DNA from 2 places in the Paenibacillus sp. F411 genome. Region 1 is predicted to be linked to the other one. Evidence: riboswitches for the same ligand, from Rfam matches in the RefSeq annotation. Region 1 holds a riboswitch; the other holds the start of a gene.
What was found. Region 1 has a riboswitch for S-adenosylmethionine ahead of JJQ72_RS07815 (methionine ABC transporter ATP-binding protein). Riboswitches for the same ligand answer to the same signal wherever they lie in the genome.

Region 1 (5,120 bases):
ATAAGGGTTATCCTTGTCCTCGATGACCAGCGCATCCTCCAGCGGATTCAAGCCCGCTTCCAGCGCATAGTTCGTATTAATGACTGCTGCATCCATCTCGTCGAGCATCCGGGGCAGCATCGCTGCATCGACCTCTTTAAACTCCAGGTTTTTCGGGTTGCCGGTAATATCCTTGGCGGTTACAGCCAGATTGCTGTCATCCTCCAGCTGAATAACACCATGCTTGGCCAGCAGAAGCAGGGCACGTCCTCCGTTTGAAGGATCGTTTGGAATGGCAATGACTGCACCGTCCTTCAGATCGTCCAAAGACTCTACCTGATTGGAGTAAGCTCCCATCGGCTCCACATGCACCGCAGTAACTGGAGCGAGATCGAAGCCGCGCTGCTCGATTTCGCCATCCAGATACGGCTTGTGCTGAAAGAAGTTGGCATCGATTTCTTTCTGGTCGGTCTGCTGGTTAGGCTGGACATAATCCGTGAATTCGATAATTTCAAGCTGAATGCCTTCTTGCTCCAGCACCGGCTTGACGTGCTCCAGAATTTGCGAGTGAGGCTGTGGCGATGCCCCTACACGCAGAGTGACGGTTTCACTTGCTGCTCCGTCTTTAGCTCCGGCATCCGAGCCGGTGCTTTCTTTTTCAGTGTCTGTCCCGCAAGCCGCAAGCACCAGAAGCATAGCCAGGGCCAAGATCATTACATTCCATTTTTTCATCTCGTTATATCCTCCAATATTTATAAATTTCACTTTTTTCTGCTTATGCCTACTTCCGGGTGTAATGCCGGACGATTCGGTCGCCTGCCATCTGCAGCAGCTGTACCAGCAGAATCATCAGCACAACCGCTACGAGCATCACTTCGGTTTCATAGCGGTTATAGCCGTATTTGATCGCGAGATCCCCCAGCCCGCCGCCGCCGACAAGACCGGACATGGCGGTATAGGACACCAGAGTCACGATCGTAATGGTCACCGCCGCGATCAGGCCTGGCCTGGCCTCCGGAAGCAGCACTCTCAGCACAACCTGCTTGGTTGAGGAGCCCATTGCCTGAGCGGCCTCAATAACGCCTTTATCCACCTCGCTCAGTGCGGTTTCTACAAGCCTTGCAAAGAAAGGCGCTGCCCCGATCACCAACGGGGGAATGGTTCCGAGCACCCCATAGGATTGACCAACAATGACTTTCGTAATCGGAATCAAGGCCACGATCAGGATAATGAATGGCACGGAGCGCAAAATATTGACTACGAAGGAGAGAACACTGTATCCTGCTCTCGCCCATCCTGACGAGGATCTTGACCACATGTACAGCATCACACCGATCGGCAGGCCGATCAGCACCGCGAACACGGAGGAAGCCAGAAGCATTCGCAGGGTGTCCAGCGTGGCTGTCAGTACTTCTTCCCAATCCACCAGGGTAAAATCCAATCCGAGCATCAGCCTGCCACCTCCACATCAAGTCCTTCTGCCTGAAGTGCCGCAATCGTGGCAGCTACCGCCTCCGGCTGGCCTTCAAATCGAACGATCAGCTGGCCATAAGGGGTTGCCTTGATCGTTGAAATCTTGCCCTGCAGGATTGCAAAAGCGACGCCGGTTTCTTTCACGGTCTGGGATAGAGTGGACTCGTAGGTTTTTGGCCCCAGAAACGTAATTTTGACTGTCTGGCTGTGGGACCCTTGAGAAGAAGCTCCCTGCTCGTACAGCGCCTCCGGAATAAATCCTTGATCCTCCCGGATAAAATCACGGGTAACCTCGTGCTTAGGTCGAAGAAACACTTCCGTGACCGGCCCCTGCTCCACAATCCCGCCCTGATGAATGACAGCAACCCGGTCACAGATGCTTTGAATAACATGCATTTCATGAGTAATGAGAACAATCGTGAGCTGAAAGCGCTCGTTGATGTCCAGCAGCAGCTTCAGGATGGAATCCGTCGTCTGCGGATCCAGTGCCGAAGTGGCCTCGTCACATAGCAGCACCTCAGGATCACTGGCCAGTGCTCGGGCGATGCCAACCCTCTGCTTCTGTCCCCCGGACAGCTGTGCGGGATATTTATTGCGATGCGCCTCCAGACCGACAAGCGTCAGCAGCTCACTGACCTTCCGTTCAATTTCCGCCTTGGGCGTCTTGATCAGCCGAAGCGGAAACGCAATATTGTCATACACCGTCGCTGAGGAGAGCAGATTGAAATGCTGAAAGATCATTCCGATACGGCGGCGCTCCTCCTGCAGCTGTTTTTTGCCGAGAGCTGTTAATTCGACACCGCCCACCCAGACCTCTCCCGAGGTCGGACGCTCCAGCAGATTCACGCAGCGAATCAAGGTGCTTTTCCCAGCTCCGGAATGCCCGATCACTCCAAAAATCTCGCCTTTCTGTATAGATAAATCGAGGCCTGACAAAGCGGTTGTCAACGCACCCGGTTTACCGTAATGCTTCGTAAGCTGCTTCAGCTCAATCACAGGCTGTACACTCCTTCCCTTCACTTCATTTTAACCAAAAAAAAAGAGAGCCCTATGGATTCCTCAGATGCAGAATCAAAAAAGGGCTCTCTTCGCTAACGAAAGAAAGATGCCTTGTCTCATCTGCCAAGACTGCGCTGTCGCTCAGTCTTGAAGGAATTAGCACCATGACACCTCTGATTCCCGCGGTATGCTGACCGTGACTCAGAAGTCGGTTGCCGGGCTTCATCGGGCCTGTCCCTCCGCCTCTCTCGATAAGAAAACATCGATATGAAATTATAATTTGATCGTTTTCAGAAACTATTCATGAATGCAATAGTTAGTATATGCCGTTTTCATTCTAAAGTCAAAAGGAATTTTAAGGAAATTTAAACCCGCTTTACGCCTTCATTCCTCTTTCAGACCAGAGCTTATTGGTGTAGTGATAGGACGCAGCCAGTGTCTTGCACACCATATCCAGCCCCTGTTTCAGATCATCCAGATGCTGATCCAGATCCTCCAGCTCCACCTTGTCGTTGAGACCCTTATGGCGCTGCCACAGATCATCCTGCATCTCCGAATTCATGTAGTGCACCTCGGCGTTACGGCGTTTGCGAAGCACGGACATCGGATTGCGATAGCTGTCCTTGATGGCTTCCAGCTCTCGGGATAAATCCTCATGGGTTTTCAAATATTTAAACTGCCGCAGCACCGTAAAATAACTGAAATGCGCCTTAACCTTAGACGTATTGAGATCATAAAGGTCATTCAGCACGGTTCCGAGCTTGTCGAGAATGGAGAAGACCCGGATAAATGCATTTTTGTAAAAGTAAACGTAACGGCCGTACTCTCCCTGCTCCTGAATGGACAGCTCATCGACATATCCTGCCTTGACCGATTTACGAAAATGTCCTGCTGCAAAGCAGCTTTGCTCCAGCTCATCCAGGGACACAATCAAGCCGCGCGTCCAAATCTCCAGCTTGCGGAAATCATGCGTGGGGTCTTGGTTCTTGTCAATTTCCTTCTGCAGAAGCTGTGTGGTTGTTACCATGGTTTCTATCGCATCTTCCATGAGCCCGTGATTAAGTCTAGGCTCCTCCCCAAGCAGTATTCGAAGCATGGCGTAACCTCCCTACGTTCAAGTTCAAGTTCATATAAGACGCGGCAGCTGGCGTATCGAGCGATGTTTTATTAAATATAAACAGATCTCTGGAGGAACTAAACCACTGCAGAGAGGATATGGAGCCCCACCTTTAAAATGTCCTTAAGGGGTCCCTGTTCATTCGTAAGGTGAACAAGCAAGCCCCCGAGGAGCTCGAGGACTTGTCGTATTGATTATTGGGTACCGTGCATGTGTTCTACATCTTATGAGGCTGCCGTTGCAAGCTGTTGATCTGCCTTCTGGGCAGGACGTGACCGGCTCAGCTGCCACACCCGGACACTAAGGTAGGCCAGAACCCCGAAGAGCGCTGAGATGAGCAAGGTATGACCCAAAGCGGCAAAAATGTACAGCTCCTCATTCTGCATCGTAGACATCAGCACTCCGCCGCTCAGCACCTGCAGCAGGCACAGCACTAAGGCCGCAACGCCCAGCATTTGAATTTCTTTATTATTGCGGTGACGCCAAAAAGCGAAATGCGCCATCACTGCAATGGTCAGCAGCAGCAATGCCGCCGCTACGCGGTGCATAAAGGCAATGCCAACGCCGCCTGAAAGCTCCGGGATAAGCTCTCCGTTACACAGCGGCCACCCGGAGCAGCCTTCCCTGGATTCCGTATGGCTTACAAATGCCCCTATGTACACTACCACGTAGGAGTACACTGCAGTTGCCCATACCAGATTCCGAAACCTCTTGCTGACCTGCGGCAATGGCTCGGAATCTTTCGTATCACCTTCATGCTCCAGCCGCCGCATAGCCAAGGCCAGCATCACCGAGCTTGCGAACGCAATGAGAGAAAACCCGAAATGCAGTGCCATCACAGCCGCTGATTGCGGAGACATTACGGCCATTGCGCCCATAATAGCCTGCAGGATGACAAAGACGGAGGTTAGCCCCACGTACGCCAGCAGATCCCGGCGATGCCGCTTGTAGCGAACGAAGGCAAGCAGAGAAGCCAGCGCTGACAAGCCAGCCAGTCCACTAATCAGGCGGTGCGAGTATTCAATCATAGAAGCCAGGGTGTAAGCGGGAACAAATTTCCCATTGCATAACGGCCATTCCTGCCCACAGCCCAAGCCTGAGTCTGTCTTCGTGACCACCATTCCGCCAAAGGTCGCCAGAAACATAACGAGGCACGTTATATAACTGAGCCATTTCAACTGTTTATTATTCAAAATTATTCACCTGCTGCCTTATATTTCGTATTCTGAGCATGAAGTTTCCCCACGCCATCTATATTATAGCGGATCATGGCGCCGGGGTCATGGCTTGTTTGTGACAAAATGTTCAAAAATAAAGCACTATCTCCTCTTTACAAGGAAATAGTGCTCTATTCGTATCTCATTTACTTGTGGATCGTGTTGTATACCTCCAGGGCGCGCTGCAGGAAGGCTTCAATCTCTTCCCGCGACTTGCGGAGCTTGTTCACGAACCGAACCAGCTCACGGCCATCCGTGTAAGCCACAAAGCTCGGGATGCCCAGGATATTCTGCTCCTGACTGACATCCCCCACCTGATCCACATCAACCTCTAC
Region 2 (5,120 bases), on a different contig from region 1:
TGAAATCAAAATTCATGCCATAGATGCCGGTAATGACAGTCAGCGGCATAAAGATGGTCGTGATTACGGTAAAAATGCTCATCGTTTCGTTAGCGCGGATCGCGATACTGGACTGGTAGGCCTCCCGCAGGTTGCCCATCAAATCGCGGTACGTTTCGAAGATTTCCGAGATCTTGACCGCATTCTCGTACGTGTCGCTGAAATACTTTTGAAGCTGATCGTCAATCAATCGCAGATCCTTCTTATTTAAGGTATGGATCACATCCCTCTGCGGCCCGAGAACACGCTTCAGCCACAGAATTTCACTGCGCAGCCCGACAATCTCGTTGAGATGCGACTTCTTGGTATGCATTAGAATATCCTCTTCCAGCTGCTCGATCCGCACCTCGATCCGGTCGCCCACCGTGAAGTAATTATCGGTGACGAGATCGATCAGAACATACAGGAACCGGTCCGGGGAGTTCACTTCCTCTTCCCACAGCAGAGGCTTGATGGCACGGAGCTCATGAATCTTCTGGCGGGTCACTGTAATAATAAAATGCCGTCCGAGAAAAATATTCAGCGCCCGCAGAAAGATCTCTTCATCATCAAATCGGATGCTGTTCACAACGATAAAATAATGGCTTTCATAAATTTCAATCTTGGGACGCTGCTCCTCTTCCGTCAAACAGTCCTCTACCGCCAAATCATGCAGAGAGAATAAGGGCTGAAGCGCAGCCAGATCCTCCAGATCCGCATCTATCCAGTAGAAGCCCTCGGCTGGCGGAGTGAGGGTCGTTTCAAGGTCATCCACCGAAGTAAAAACGCCGGCGTTTACCAGTCGGATCTTCATCTGATATCCTCCTTTTCACAGAACACGTGGATACGGTCGTTGAATAAGGCACAGGTATCAGCAGCCAGCCTGAATGGGTTCATTATATTTATGTAATCACCATAAAAATAACGTCGCCGCAGGCCGGGAAGCTGATGGGTCTCCTATGCGATTGTATGTCACGGAGTACAAGCCTCTGGCCCGGGTCACCGTCCATTTTTATGTCACCTCTTTCCCTGCAAACGATTAGCACTCGTCTAGTATAACGCCGGGTTAGGGACCTTTCAAGGCTGAATTCCGCGCATTCAAGGCCCTCATCTCACCGTATGAAGGAAAAGAGAAACAGGTTCTTCAAAATGCGCCTTAAACCGTCTTGACGGGAAAAAAAGAATGTTTTAAAGTAATGTCAGAAGTGATTCGTGTCAGTCATTATTAAAATTTCATATCGTTGTCAATCTTATCAAGAGCAGGTGGAGGGACTAGCCCGATGAAACCCGGCAACCGGCAGCAATATCGCACGGTGCTAATTCTTGCAGGATGAAGTGAATGCCGGGACAGGCATTTACGGCACCCTGACAGATGAGAGAGAATCATAATCTACGTTTACGTACATATGACCTTTCTCAGTTATAGAGAAGGGTCATTTTTTTGATGGAATCCAAGAAGGAGGAACACTTTATGCCCATTAAAATTCCGGATACCCTGCCAGCTAAGGAAGTGCTTGCAGGGGAGAATGTTTTCACTATGGATGAGAGTCATGCCTTTCAACAGGATATCCGTCCGCTGCGGATTGCAATCCTGAATCTGATGCCGAACAAGGAAACGACGGAAACCCAGCTGCTGCGCCTGATCGGGAACTCCCCGCTGCAGGTCGATGTCGTACTGCTGCATCCGAGCTCACATACATCCAAGAACACGTCGGCAGAGCATTTGGAGGCGTTCTACAAAACCTTCGAGGAAGTGAAGCACCGCCGGTTCGACGGAATGATTATTACAGGTGCTCCGGTGGAGCAGCTGGATTTTGAGGACGTGAATTATTGGGATGAGCTGAGGGAGATTATGGAGTGGACCAAGGATAATGTGACCTCGACGCTCCATATTTGCTGGGCTTCCCAGGCGGGACTGTACTATCACTATGACGTGCCGAAGTACACACTGCCTGACAAATGCTTCGGGGTGTTCCCGCATACGACCAGTGACCCCACGGTGCCTTTGCTGCGCGGCTTTGACGAGATGTTTCATGCTCCGCATTCCCGCCATACGGAGGTGCGCCGGGAGGATATTGAGCAGCACGGGGATCTTCAAATTCTGTCCGAGTCCGAGGAGGCGGGCATTTATCTTGTGTCTTCCCGCGATGGCCGCCAGATCTTCGTTACCGGTCATTCCGAATATGACGCGGATACGCTGCGGTGGGAATATGAACGAGATGCCGCCAAGGGCCAGGAGGTCGAGCTTCCGAAGCATTATTATCCTTCAGATGATCCTTCGCGCAAGCCGCCGGCAATCTGGCGGGCCCATGCCAACTTATTGTTCTCGAACTGGCTGAATTACTATGTCTATCAAGCGACGCCGTATGACATCGGTCCGCAAAACTAAAATATCATGTCAAGGATAGGTATCTGGAGAGGAGTATACCAAGCGTGGACAAAAACCAGTTGAACATAGAAAGCCGCCTGGCACAGATTGGGTCGGTGGAGGAGCCGGTTACCGGCGCGATCAATTTTCCAATATACCAGGCTACGGCGTTCCGCCATCCAAGGCTTGGCCAGAGCACGGGCTTTGATTACATCCGCACCAAAAATCCGACCCGGCAGGTGCTGGAGGAGGCTTGTGCAGGACTTGAGTCCGGCGATGCCGGCTTCGCCTGCAGCTCCGGTATGGCTGCCCTGCAAACGGTGTTTGCCCTGTTTAGCCAGGGGGACCATCTAATCGTCTCGCTGGACCTTTACGGCGGGACTTATCGGCTACTGGAGGCGATCCTGTCCCGTTTTGGCGTCAGCGCAAGCTACGTGGATACCAACGACCTGGACGCACTGGAAAGCTGCCGGAAGCCGAGCACGAAGGCGGTGTTTATCGAGACACCGACGAATCCGCTTATGATGATTACTGATATTCAAGCCGTCAGCCATTGGGCGCACCGGCACGGCCTGCTGTCCATCGTTGACAATACGCTGCTGACACCGTTCTTTCAGCGCCCGATCGAGCTGGGGGCAGATGTCGTTGTGCACAGTGCGACGAAATATCTGGGCGGACATAATGATGTGCTGGCGGGTCTGATCGTAACGAAAGGTAAAGAGCTGTCGGACAAAATGGCCTTTCTTCACAATTCCATCGGCGCCGTGCTAAGTCCGTCCGATTCGTACCAGCTGATGCGTGGCATGAAGACCCTTGCGCTGCGGATGGAGCGCCATGAGCAGAATGCGCTGGCTGTAGCCAACTTCCTCAGCAGCCATGAGGCTGTGGAGCAGGTGTTCTATCCCGGCCTGCCGGATCACCCTGGCTATGACATTCAATGCAGGCAGTCCAGCGGAAATACAGGCATTCTGTCCTTTAAGGTGAAGGATGCGCGCTATGTAGAGCCAATTCTCCGCCATATTTCTTTGATTGCCTTTGCCGAAAGTTTGGGGGGCGTAGAGTCTCTTATGACGTATCCTGCGGTGCAGACCCATGCCGATATTCCTCTTGAAATCCGTGAGGCGGTCGGTGTTGATGAACGCCTGCTGCGCTTCTCGGTCGGGATTGAGCATGAGCAGGACCTTATTCAGGATCTGGGCCAGGCGCTTGCCAAAGCGGCGGCTGAGGTTGAAGGAGGAACGCGGTCATGAGCGGGGAGCATTGTAACCGGGAAGGGCATCGGAACGCAGCCGGCCCCAACGAGCTGAAATTTGAAACCCGGCTTCTGCATTTCGGGCAGGAAATCGACGAGGCCACTGGAGCGTCAAGTGTTCCGCTGTATCAGGCCTCGACCTTTCACCATCATGATATCCACAGCCCGCCGCTCCATGATTACAGTCGTTCCGGCAATCCAACCCGCCAAGTGCTGGAGGATTACATTGCTCAGCTGGAAAGAGGCGCTTGCGGCTTCGCATACGCATCAGGCATGGCTGCCATTTCAAGCACCTTGATGCTGCTCTCCTCCGGTGATCATGTGATCGTCACAGAGGATGTATATGGAGGCACATACCGGCTGCTGACGAGCATTCTGAGCCGGCTGGGCATTGAGTGTACCTTCGTCGATATGACGAATCTGGATCAGGTTAAGGAGGCCCTAAGAAGCACCACGAAGGCTGTATACATGGAGACTCCGTCCAACCCTACCCTCAAAATTACCGATATCGAAGCGGTCAGCTGCTGGGCGAGGGAAGAGGGGCTGCTTACAATACTGGACAATACCTTTATGACGCCGCTTTACCAGCGGCCGATTGAGTTTGGTGTTGATATTGTGCTTCACAGCGCCACCAAGTTTCTGTCAGGACACAGTGATGTGCTGGCAGGTCTTGCGGTGGCCCGGACAGAGGAGCTGGGACAACGCCTCAAGCAGCTGCAAAACGGACTGGGCACCGTGCTGGGCGTGCAGGATTCCTGGCTTCTGATGCGCGGCATGAAGACCCTGGGCGCCCGGATGGCGCACAGTGAGCAGAGTGCAGCGAAGCTGGCAGCCTGGCTGAGCGGGCGCAGCGATATACAAGCTGTCCATTATCCCGGGCTTTTTCACCATCCCGGCCGGGAGATTCATGAGAAGCAGAGCAGCGGCTATGGCGCGGTCGTCTCCTTTGATGTTGGCTCTGGCCAGCGCGCCAAGGAGGTGCTGAATGCGGTGAAGCTGCCGCTGGTTGCGGTGAGCCTGGGCGCGGTCGAGAGCATCCTTTCGTACCCGGCCATGATGTCTCACGCCGCGATGGGGGAGCAGGTGCGTCATGAACGGGGCATTACAGACGGCTTGCTCCGCTTCTCCGTAGGACTGGAGGATATTGATGATTTGATCTCCGATTTAAGCCAGGCGCTGGAGGCAAGCATCTAAAGCTGTAACATAAACGACATCCCTGAAAGCGAAGGGATGTCGTTTTTGCGGTCCTGATGTGATACGATGGGAAGGAAGACATGTATACACCGTAAATGAGGAAAGGCCTTCTCGTCGAAGGAGTAAAGGAGGATTTACATATGGGCACAATTGACCGTATTTTAGACAAAGCGCTCCGGGGCGAGCGATTGCAGGTGGAGGATACCACACGGCTGTTTGAAAGTGATGAGCTGGAGAAGATCGGCCACGCCGCCGATATTATGACCAAGCGCAAGCATCCGGATCCCG

Region 2: linked by a shared signal. The riboswitch ahead of metA (homoserine O-acetyltransferase MetA) and the one ahead of JJQ72_RS07815 (methionine ABC transporter ATP-binding protein) in region 1 are both predicted to bind S-adenosylmethionine.

Annotation. Positions count from the first base shown of each region.
Region 1 covers NZ_JAGFIP010000005.1:192,832-197,951, forward strand. The annotation lists gene JJQ72_RS07805 (MetQ/NlpA family ABC transporter substrate-binding protein) at 1-711, opposite strand, end outside; gene JJQ72_RS07810 (methionine ABC transporter permease) at 761-1,429, opposite strand; gene JJQ72_RS07815 (methionine ABC transporter ATP-binding protein) at 1,429-2,448, opposite strand; SAM riboswitch class I at 2,565-2,709, opposite strand; gene JJQ72_RS07820 (Cthe_2314 family HEPN domain-containing protein) at 2,828-3,547, opposite strand; gene JJQ72_RS07825 (COX15/CtaA family protein) at 3,793-4,761, opposite strand; gene JJQ72_RS07830 (thioredoxin family protein) at 4,932-5,120, opposite strand, start outside.
Region 2 covers NZ_JAGFIP010000004.1:95,453-100,572, forward strand. The annotation lists gene corA (magnesium/cobalt transporter CorA) at 1-832, opposite strand, end outside; SAM riboswitch class I at 1,266-1,397, shown strand; gene metA (homoserine O-acetyltransferase MetA) at 1,490-2,407, shown strand; gene JJQ72_RS05960 (PLP-dependent transferase) at 2,452-3,636, shown strand; gene JJQ72_RS05965 (aminotransferase class I/II-fold pyridoxal phosphate-dependent enzyme) at 3,633-4,832, shown strand; gene mqnC (cyclic dehypoxanthinyl futalosine synthase) at 4,973-5,120, shown strand, end outside.